Regions from separate parts of the Streptomyces sp. NPDC088097 genome, predicted to be linked through region 2. Evidence: riboswitches for the same ligand, from Rfam matches in the RefSeq annotation. Region 2 holds a riboswitch; the other holds the start of a gene.

Region 1 (5,356 bases), 640 kb from region 2:
AGGCGGCGACGGCGTCGGGGACCCGCTCGGCGGGGACGGCGACGACGGCGAGGTCGACGGGGGCGCCGATGTCGGCGACGGTGCGGTAGGCCCGTACGCCGTCGAGGAGGTCGCCCTCCATGCCGGGGGCGCGGGCCTCGTTGACGGCGTAGAGGTGTCCGTGGAAGCCGCCGTCGCGCAGGTTGCGCAGGGCGGCGGCGCCGACTCCGGCGCCCGAGCGGCTGACGCCGATCACGGCGACCGATCCCGGGGCGAGGAGGCGCTGGACGGAACGGGCCTCGGCGCGTTGTTCGCGGGCTCGCTGGACGGCGAGGGACTCGGCGGTGGGTTCGAGGTCGAGCGTGAGGTGGACGGCGCCGTCCTCGAAGCTGCGCTTCTGCTGGTAGCCGACGTCCGTGAACACCTTGATCATCTTGGTGTTGGCGGGCAGCACCTCGGCGGCGAACCGGCGGATGCCCCGCTCGCGGGCCACCGCGCCGATGTGTTCGAGGAGGGCCGAGGCCACCCCGCGGCCCTGGTGGGCGTCCTGGACGAGGAAGGCCACCTCGGCCTCGTCGGCCGGGGCCGAGGCGGGCCGGCCGTTGGGGCCGATGCGGTCGAAGCGGACGGTGGCGATGAACTCCCCGCCGATGGTCGCGGCGAGACCGACCCGGTCCACGTAGTCGTGGTGGGTGAAGCGGTGGACGTCGCGGTCCGAGAGACGGGGGTGGGGGGCGAAGAACCGGTAGTACTTCGACTCGTCCGAGACCTGCGCGTAGAAGCTGACCAGGCGGTCCGCGTCGGCGGTGGTGATGGGACGGATCCGGGCCGTGCCGCCGTCGCGCAGCACGACGTCCGCCTCCCAGTGGGCTGGGTACGAAGGGTCCGACGCCGAGGTCATGGGGCCACCCTAAGGGGCGATCCGACCCTGTGTGCGAGTGCCACGGCGGCCTCCTCGCCGCGCGCGCGGCGAATGCGGGGACCGGGGGCAAACCAAGGCAAGCTGGGGAGGGTCGAACGGCGGCACGATCGGGCCGAAAGTCGGTCCTGGCATTCCGGACGCCGTGAGAGACTGGTCTAGACAACCGTAAGAACCTGAAGGGCATCACCATGGCAGAGCGCCGCGTCAACGTCGGGTGGGCCGAGGGCCTGCACGCTCGTCCCGCCTCGATCTTCGTCCGCGCGACGACCGCTTCCGGCGTCCCGGTGACCATCGCGAAGGCGGGCGGCGACCCCGTCAACGCCGCGTCGATGCTGGCGGTCCTGGGCCTGGGCGCCCAGGGCGGCGAGGAGATCGTCCTGGCCTCCGAGGCCGAGGGCGCGGACGCCGCGCTGGACCGCCTCGCGAAGCTGGTCGCCGAGGGTCTCGAAGAGCTCCCCGAGACCGTCTGACCCTTCGGGTCCGGTTCACCACCGACAGACCGCCGAAGCCGCGGCCGCCGTCACCACGGGGCCGCGGCTTCGTCGTTGCCGGCACCGGTCGGGTTGCCGGGACCGGTCGGTCCATGCCGGGACCGGTCGGTCGTTGCCGGGACCGGTCGGTCGATGTCGCCGGGGCCCGTCGATCGATGTCGCCGGGGCCGGTCGATCGGGGCCGCGCGCAGGCGACCCCGCCTCCGGTGAAGGCGGCGCAATTCCGGCAGGGCGAATTCCGGGGAGATAAATATCCTGGTTCCGGGCAGACGAATGTCCGGGTAGGCAGTCTGGATTCCCGGAATGCCTCGGCTACGAGAATTCGGGCCGCATGGCGCCATCACAAGCCATCACAATGGCGCCCGGCATCGCCCGAAATCATGCGCGAATACCACCCGGATCCTTTTGTATACGGGCCGTGTTAATGCGGACCTCCCGCCGTGTTTACGGCAGGTTGCGAACTCCTCACCGAGGCACCGGGGCACGCGACTCGCTCGCCGCCTCGACCGGCGCCGGGGGCCGCGGCCGGAGCCGGTAGGCCCCGGTGGCCCGCTCCGCGTGCTGCGCGGCCAGCGCCCTGGCCCGCTCCGCGTCGCCGCGCGCCACCGCGTCCACGATCGCCCCGTACTCCGTCCAGGAGTCCATCGGCCGCGCCGGCGCGTCCACCAGGTACATCCACGCGATCTTGTGCCGGGTCTGGGTCAGCAGGGCGATCAGCCCGGGACTGTCGGAGGCCTGGGCCAGGGTCTCGTGGAACCAGCCCCCCAGGGCCCTCAGATCCTCCCCCTGCCCCCTCCGGGCCCGCTCCTGGCCCAGCCTGACCAGTCCGCGCAGCACCTTCAGGTGGGCCTCGCCGCGCCGGTGGGCGGCGCGGGCGGCGGCGAGGGGCTCCAGCAGCATCCTCAGTTCCAGTAGGTCGGCGGCCTCCTGGGCGCTCGGTTCGGCCACACAGGCGCCCGCGTGCCGCCGGGTCGTGACGAACCCCTCGGACTCCAGCGTGCGCAGCGCCTCGCGGACCGGGACGCGCGAGACTCCGTACCGGCGGGCGAGCACCTCCTCGGTGAGCCGGCCTCCGGGGCCGAAGAACCCGGAAACGATGTCGTCGCGGATCGCTGTGCATACCGCGTGCGCAGGAATTCGCAAGGCCGGACCTCCGCTTGATTTCGACGGCCGGCGTCATCGCCGGGATCGTGACCGTGCTGCGACTCTATTGCAACACACGATAATTTCCGAGGACGGCCTGAATTACGAAACATTCCGCACGTGCGGGAAACGAAGAAGACCCCGGCTCGGAGAGCCGGGGTCTTCTTCGTCGATGTGCGTGCGGATCAGACGTCGACGCCGTGGCTGCGCAGGTACGCCAGCGGGTTGATGTCGGTGCCGTACGTGGCGCCGGAGCGGGCCTCGAAGTGCAGGTGGGCACCGCTGGAGTTGCCGGTGTTGCCGGACAGGCCGATCTGCTCGCCGGCGCCGACGGTCTGGCCGACGGAGACGCTCAGCGAGGACATGTGTCCGTACTGGGTGTAGGTGCCGTCGTTGTGGCGGATGACGACGTTGTTGCCGTACGCGCCACCCCAGCCGGCCTCGACGATCGTGCCCGCGCCCACGGCGTGGACCGTGGTGCCGGAGTCGGCGTGGAAGTCGATGCCGGTGTGGCTGCCGGAGGCCCACATGCCACCACCGGCGCCGTAGTTCGTGCTGACGTACGAGCCCGTGATCGGGGCGACGTAGGCGTTGAGGCGCTTGCGCTCCTCGTCGCGGGCGGCGCGCTCGGCGGCATCGCGCTCGGACTTCGCCTTGGCCTCGGCGGCCTCGGCGGTGCGCTTGGCCTCGGCGGCCCGCTGCTTGGCGTCGGCCTCGGCCTGGGCCTGGACCGCGATCGCCTCAGCGGCGCGCTGCTGGGAGTCGACCTGGTCCTGGAGGTCGGCCTGGAGGCCGTCGGCCACGACGATCGAGTTCTGGCCGGTGTCCTCGGCGGAGTGACCGTTGTTGTCGGCCGCGAAGGCCGGGGCCGCGATGGTGGCGACCACGCCCGTGGTGGCGAGGGCGGCTATGCCGGCGTAGCCGGCGGTCTTACGGCTCAAACGGCTGGAACCACGGTGCTTGCCGGGAGCTGCGGTACGACTGCCAAACGCCATGAAGGGGCTGATCCTTTCCTTCCCTCTCGCCTACCGGGTTAGCTGACGGGTTCGGAGCAGGAAGGTCTCCTACGGGCCCCCTCTTGCGAGGCGGTCCGATTCACCCCAGGGACGCATGTGGGTCCCCGGCTCCCCAGGCTCGCGCCTGACGGGGACTCGGCGATCGCTGTCCGGTGCCGCGGGTGCGGCGGGCACAACTGACGGACAGCAAGAGCGACGCTAGGCGGACCGCCAGTCGATCACCAAACAGACGAGCTATTTTGTTGCGTACGCCACACCGCATACGCGCAACCTCCGCAGTAAAGCGGACAAAAAGGGGTTCCGGCGGTGAATCCGCCGGAACCCCTTGTCAGAGCCCGGTGTTAGGGGTCGGCGGTGGAGCCGCGGTCGGAGCCCGGTCGGGACTCCTTCCCCCCGACGTCAGTTGGTGACGACGGTGACCTCGCCGATCCCGAGGGCCCGTACGGGCTCCTCGATCAGGGCGGCGTCGCCCACCAGGACGGTGACCAGTCGGTCCACCGGGAAAGCGCTCACGACCGCCGAAGTGGCCTCGGCCGTACCGGTTTCCGCGAGGCGCGCGTACAACCGCGCCTGGTAGTCGTCCGGCAGCTCCTGCTCCACCTGGTCGGCGAGGGTGCCGGCGACGGAGGCGGCCGTCTCGAACTTGAGCGGGGCCACGCCCACCAGGTTCTGCACCGCCACGTCCCGTTCGGCGTCGGTCAGTCCGCCCTGGGCGAGGGTGCGCAGCACCTTCCAGAGGTCGTCCAGCGCCGGACCGGTGTTGGGGGTGTCCACGGAGCCGCTGATGGCGAGCATCGAGGCGCCCTTGCCGTCGGCGGTGGAGCGCAGCACCTGGCCGAAGGCGCGTACCCCGTAGGTGTAGCCCTTCTCCTCGCGCAGCACCTTGTCCAGGCGGGAGGTGAGGGTCCCGCCGAGGCAGTAGGTGCCGAGCACCTGCGGGGCCCAGACGATGTCGTGCCGGTCCGGTCCGATCCGGCCGATGAGCAGCTGGGTCTGCACCGCCCCGGGCCGGTCCACGATGACCACGCGGCCCGTGTCGTCGGCCGTCACCGGCGGGACCGGGAGCGGCGCGGCGGTGTCGCCGGTCCAGGTGCCGAGGGTGTCCGCCAGCACGGCGTCCAGATCGATGCCGGTCAGGTCGCCGACGACCACCGCGGTGGAGGTGGCGGGGCGCACGTGGGCCGTGTAGAAGGCGCGTACGGCCGCCGCGTCGATCCGCGCGACCGTCTCCTCGGTGCCCTGGCGCGGGCGGGACATGCGCAGGGTCGCCGGGAACAGCTCCTTGGAGAGCTGCTTGGCGGCGCGGCGCTGCGGGTTGGCCAGCTCGTGCGGGATCTCGTCGAGCCGGTTGCGGACCAGGCGGTCGACCTCGTTGTCCGCGAAGGCGGGCGCGCGCAGCGCCTCGGCGAGCAGTCCGAGCGCCTTGTGCAGGCGGGAGGCCGGCACCTCCAGGGAGACCCGCAGACCGGGGTGGTCGGCGTGCGCGTCGAGGGTGGCGCCGCAGCGCTCCAGCTCGGCGGCGAACTCCTCGGCGGAGTGCTTGTCGGTGCCCTCCGACAGGGCGCGGGCCATGATGGTCGCCACCCCGTCGAGGCCCTGCGGCTCGGCGTCCAGCGGGGCCGCGAGGTTGATCTCCACGGCGACGACCTGTTGGCCGGGGCGGTGGCAGCGCAGCAGGGTCAGGCCGTTGGACAGCGTGCCGCGCTCGGGGGCGGGGAACGCCCACGGCTGGGGCTCGCCGGCCTCGGGGCGCGGGTGGAAGGTCATCGTGACGGCTGCGGTGTCGCTCACTGCTCCGCCCCTTC
Region 2 (5,356 bases):
GGGGGGACGGGGTGCGCGCACCCCGTCCCCTCCCGGACCTCAGTCGAGCAGCCGCTCCCGCAGCCGGTCCAGGGTCTCGGGCGCGAGTCCGAGGCCCTCGGCGAGGTAACGGTCCACCGTGCCCCAGTCCTCCGCGATGGCCTCGAACGCCGCGAGGAGGTACTCGGCGCGGGCGTCGAAGAGCGGCGCGAGCAGCTCCGTCACCTCGGGGGAGCGGGGCGCGGCGGAGTCGGAGCCCCGGCGCACCAGGTAGCGGTTGTGCGGGACGTTGGACAGCACGTAGTCGGCGACGACCGCCTCGCGCTCGACGCCCAGCGCGAGCAGGGTCACGGCGATCGACAGCCCGGCCCGGTCCTTGCCCGCGGCGCAGTGCATGAGCGCCGGCACGCTGTGCTCCGCCAGGGCGCGCACCACCCGGCCGTGCTCGGCGGTGCGGGTGCGGACGATCACGCGGTAGGAGTTCGCCATCCGGGCGGCGGCCCGGCCCTCGCCGAGGGCGGAGCGGAGCTGGTCGAGTTCCCCGTCGCGGACCATCTTCCAGAACTCGCGGCCGTCGGCGGGATCCGACAGCGGGATGTTGACGTTGAGCACGCCCGGCAGTTCGACGTCCCGCCCCTCCAGGGAGTGGTCGGCGGTGTTGCGGAAGTCGAAGATGGTGTGGAGCCCCAGGGACGCGAGGAACTCCGCGTCGTTTTCGGTGGCATGAGCGAGATGTCCGCTTCGGAACAGCACGCCCGGCCTGACCCTGCGCCCGTCAATGGTGGGCAAACCGCCCACATCGCGGAAATTGCGCACTCCGGACAACGCCACCCCGGGTTCGGGTGCGGCCGGATGGGGCTGGGGTATCTGCTGGGTCACGAGTACTCCTCCGCGTCGTCGAGCGTGCTGTGTGTCCGAATTGGACAGATTGCTTCCAACTTGCCATATGAGGTGCTGAGATCGCGCCGGGCTCCGTGAGCCAGATCATACGGTGACCGTGCGTGCCTGATCACGCGATTCGAATTCCCTTGTCGGGGCGCTGTTTGACGGTTCGGAACGGACGGAGGGTAACCGGAATTCGGTCGAGCCCTCACGCCTGTTATCGCGTCAGGGAATTCGTGGCTTGTTGTGTGCGGCCCGGCTCGATTACCTTCGCGATCGATCCGGGTGGACCGCCTAATCCTGCCGCCGCCCGGCAACCGCACCCGACTCGACGCGCGCGGCAGGAGCGGGGGAACCAGGTAAGCCGCCGTTTTCGGATCTTTCTCCGGAACGGCTCGGGGTGAAGCCGTACTCATGGACCCAGTCGTGGCCCACGGGCACGGCCGGACATCTCCAGTCCGAACCCGACAGCTCACCTCGTAGGCGACGGAGAGGAATTCGCCATGCCCCCGAAGGGTAAGCACCGCCGTCCGAAGTCCCGTTCCATATCCCGCGGGTTCGCCGTGGCCGGCACCGGTGGCGCCGCCCTCGCGCTGCCGCTGATGGGCGCCGCCGGCGCCCACGCCGCCGCCCCGGCCGCGACCACCGCCCTGCCGGCCCAGGCCCCGCAGGTGCCCGCCGCGCTCCAGGCCGCCGCCCCCGCGTCGGCTCCCGCCCGGACCGGGTCCGCCCCGACCTCGTACGTGGTCGTCTCCGGCGACTACCTCTCGAAGATCGCCGCGGAGCGCCACCTCGACGGCGGCTGGGAGCGGCTCTACGAGGACAACCGCGAGGCCGTCGGGACCGACCCCTCCCTCATCCACCCGGGCCTGAAGCTCACCCTCGGCGGACCGGGCACGGCCGCCCCGTCCGGCTCCGGCGACGCGGAGCCTTCGAGCGCGACCGGATCCGGCCGCGAGGACACCTCCGACGAGGGCGCGGACTCGGGTACGGGCGCGGACGAGGCCCCCGCCGCTCCCGTCGAGCGGGCCGCCCCGGCGAAGCCGGCCAAGCCAGCGAAGCAGGCCAAGCCGGCGACCGCCGCCGACTCCTCGGGGTCCACGACGCCCTCGACCGGCTCCGGTTTCGTCGCTCCCGTCGATGGGGGCACCTCCACCCCGTACCACCAGAACGGCAGCATGTGGTCCTCCGGTTACCACACCGGCGTCGACTTCATCGCGAGCACCGGCACCCCCGTCAAGGCGGTCGGCGCCGGCACCGTCGTGTCCGCCGGCTGGGGCGGCGCCTACGGCAACGAGGTCGTCATCCGGCACGCCGACGGCAAGTACTCCCAGTACGGCCACTTCTCCTCGCTGTCCGTCTCGGTGGGCCAGACCGTCACCGCCGGCCAGCGGATCGGCCTCTCCGGCGCCACGGGCAACGTGACCGGCCCCCACGTGCACTTCGAGATCCGCACGGGTCCGTCCTACGGCTCGGACATCGACCCGCTCGCCTACCTCCGCTCCAAGGGCGTCAGCATCTGAGATCACCCTCCGCGCGAGCGGGTGAGCACGTGAGGTCGGGGCCCGAGGGGGGTCCCGGCCTCACGTGTACTTATTCCTTATCCCGCGCGTGGTATAGATCACGGTCCGTCAACCCCTCATTACGTTGGCGTAGGTTGCTCACGGGAGTGAAGGATGGGCTCTCGTGGCAGCGACGACGACGACACTCAAGACCATCGGCTCGTACGCGGCGATCGGGGACAGCTTCACCGAAGGAGTGGGGGACCCGGGACCCGGGGGCTCCTTCGTCGGCTGGGCGGACCGGCTCGCCGTGCTCTTGGCCGACCGGCGTGACGAACACGACTTCAGGTACGCGAACCTCGCGGTGCGCGGCAGGCTCCTCGACCAGGTCGTGGCCGAGCAGGTCCCCCGGGCCAAGGAGCTGGCCCCCGACCTGGTCAGCTTCTGTGCGGGCGGCAACGACATCATCCGGCCCGGCAGCGACCCCGACGACGCGGCGGACCGGTTCGAGGCGGCGGTGGCCGACCTCACGGGCTCCGTGGGCCTCGTCCTGATCACCACCGGCTTCGACACCCGGGGCGTGCCGGTCCTCAAGCACCTGCGGGGCAAGATCGCCACGTACAACGCCCACGTGCGCGCCATCGCCGACCGCTACGACTGCCCGGTGCTCGACCTCTGGTCGCTGAAGTCGGTCCAGGACCGCCGTGCCTGGGACGGCGACCGCCTCCACCTCTCGCCCGAGGGGCACACCCGCGTCGCCCTGCGCGCCGCGCAGGTCCTCGGCTACGCGGTCCCGGCCGACCCCGACCAGCCCTGGCCGCCCACGCCGCCGCGCGGATCGGTGGACGTCACCCGGGACAACATCCAGTGGGCCCGCGAGTACCTCGTCCCCTGGATCGGGCGCCGCCTGCGCGGGGAGTCCTCCGGAGACCACGTGGAAGCCAAGCGTCCGGACCTCCTCCCGCTGTAGGCCGACCCCGTCGGCCCGGCGGGACGGGCGGGACGGGAACGACGCAGGGGGCGCGCGGGGATTCCGGGGGCGCGAAGCGGAATCCTCGGGGCGCCGTGCGCGTTGGGACGGTCATAGAGGTACGACCGTCCCACCGTCCTGCACCTTTCCCAGGAGGCGCCTTGACCGGCTCCCTTCCCCTGCGTCCCCGGCTGCGCGCCCTGCGGCCCGAAGCCTTCGGCGCGGATCCGTCCGGCGCGAGGCTCGACCGGATCCTGCGCTCGCCGAACTTCGCCGACGGGGTCTTCCAGAACCCGGTCGGCGCCCGGACCAGGCCCTCCGGCTCGATGGCCGAGTTCGCCAAGATCTACTTCCACAAGGAGCAGCGGCTCCGGCGCAACCCCGGCGCCCCCATCCCGGTGTACCCGACGACCCTCGCCGAACTGGCGAAGCCGCCGGTCAGCGGGTTGCGCCTGACCTGGATGGGGCACTCCACCGTCCTCGTCGAGATCGACGGGCGCCGCGTGCTCTTCGACCCGGTGTGGGGAGAGCGCTGCTCCCCCTTCCCCTTCGCGGGCCCCAAGCGGCTGCACCCGGCGCCGGTGCCGTTGGCCTCCCTGGGCACGGTGGACGTCGTGGTCATCTCCCACGACCACTACGACCACCTGGACCTGCCCACGATCAAGGCCCTGGCCCGCACCGACACGGTCTTCGCCGTCCCCCTGGGCGTCGGAGCCCACCTGGAGCGCTGGGGCGTGCGCCCCGACCGGCTGCGCGAGCTGGACTGGAACGAGTCCACCGAGGTCGCCGGCCTCGCGCTGACGGCCACCCCGGCCCGCCACTTCTGCGGGCGCGGCCTGCGCAACCAGCAGTACACCCTGTGGGCCTCCTGGGTGGTGGCGGGCGAGGAGCACCGCGTCTACCACAGCGGGGACACCGGCTACTTCCCCGGCTTCGCGGAGATCGGCGCCGCGCACGGGCCCTTCGACGCCACGATGATCCAGATCGGTGCCTACTCGGAGTACTGGCCGGACATCCACATGACCCCCGAGGAGGGCATGCGGGCCCACCTCGACCTCCAGGGCGGAGTGGCGCGCGGCACGATGCTGCCGATCCACTGGGGCACCTTCAACCTGGCCCCGCACCCGTGGGACGAGCCCGGCGAGGGCACCATCGCCGCCGCCGAGTCGGCCGGGGCCGCCATCGCCCTGCCGATCCCCGGCCGGCCCTTCGAGCCGGGCGCCGCCGACGCCCCCGACGAGCCCTGGTGGCGTCCCTTCGTGGCGGGCGGCCCGGTACCGGTTCCGGCCGTGGCCCCGACGCCGGCCCCCGCCGAGAGTCCGGCGCCGGCGCCGGCCGTCGGACGGGGCGAGCCGGAGGCCGTCGGCTCGTAGCACGCACCGCGCCCGGAGTGGGTGGAGTGGCTCGGGTGGGCCGTGTGGCTCCGGAGACTCGGGTTGCCCGGGGGACACCTGGGGCGGCGGGGGCGCGGGCGCGCGGAACTGCGCCGCACGCCCCCGCCGCGCACAGGCGTACGCGCTCCCGGCGCATTCGGGCTGTCGTACGAGCGCTCCACCGGGAGCGGGAAGCAGGCCCGCGAAGTTCCCCAACTCGGCGTCGGGGGCGGGAGAGCGCGGTCTAGCGTGGGTATCCGGTGATCAACACCGGGCCCCGGGACACGCTGGGGGCCGGGCCCCACGTACCGAGGACGCCGATGTCCGGACTTCGCGCAGCCCGCCACTCCCCGTCGAGACACGCCGTCACCGGTCCCGGCCGGCAGATACGCCCCCAACTGGTCCGCGCCGCCGTCCTTCCCGCCCTCGCCGTCGCCCTGAGCGGCGCGGCGGCGGTGATCTTCACGCTCCAGCTCGGCGGGGGCGCGGGCGCGCGGGACCCCCGGCTCTGGCCGGTGCTCGGCGGCTGCGCCCTGCTCGTCGTCGGCGCGCTCGCCGCCGCCCTGCTCGGCGCCCAGCGCGCGGCCAAGGCCGTACGCGACCGCTGCGAGGCCCTGCGCCGCTCCAGCGTGCGCGGACGCCAGGAACTG

The links. Region 2 has a riboswitch for cyclic di-AMP ahead of ACIOD1_RS14210 (LysM peptidoglycan-binding domain-containing M23 family metallopeptidase). Riboswitches for the same ligand answer to the same signal wherever they lie in the genome.
Positions count from the first base shown of each region.
Region 1: another riboswitch for cyclic di-AMP. It lies ahead of ACIOD1_RS16870 (M23 family metallopeptidase); the one in region 2 lies ahead of ACIOD1_RS14210 (LysM peptidoglycan-binding domain-containing M23 family metallopeptidase).

Region 1 covers NZ_JBIUTJ010000004.1:668,022-673,377, forward strand. The annotation lists gene ACIOD1_RS16855 (GNAT family N-acetyltransferase) at 1-880, opposite strand, end outside; gene ACIOD1_RS16860 (HPr family phosphocarrier protein) at 1,090-1,371, shown strand; partial or broken gene ACIOD1_RS16865 (GntR family transcriptional regulator) at 1,814-2,535, opposite strand; gene ACIOD1_RS16870 (M23 family metallopeptidase) at 2,721-3,530, opposite strand; cyclic di-AMP (ydaO/yuaA leader) riboswitch at 3,543-3,702, opposite strand; gene ACIOD1_RS16875 (pitrilysin family protein) at 3,951-5,318, opposite strand; gene ACIOD1_RS16880 (M16 family metallopeptidase) at 5,339-5,356, opposite strand, start outside.
Region 2 covers NZ_JBIUTJ010000004.1:23,328-28,683, reverse strand. The annotation lists gene ACIOD1_RS14215 (tyrosine-protein phosphatase) at 40-858, opposite strand; cyclic di-AMP (ydaO/yuaA leader) riboswitch at 1,181-1,360, shown strand; gene ACIOD1_RS14210 (LysM peptidoglycan-binding domain-containing M23 family metallopeptidase) at 1,365-2,384, shown strand; gene ACIOD1_RS14205 (SGNH/GDSL hydrolase family protein) at 2,548-3,333, shown strand; gene ACIOD1_RS14200 (MBL fold metallo-hydrolase) at 3,495-4,706, shown strand; gene ACIOD1_RS14195 (ATP-binding protein) at 5,027-5,356, shown strand, end outside.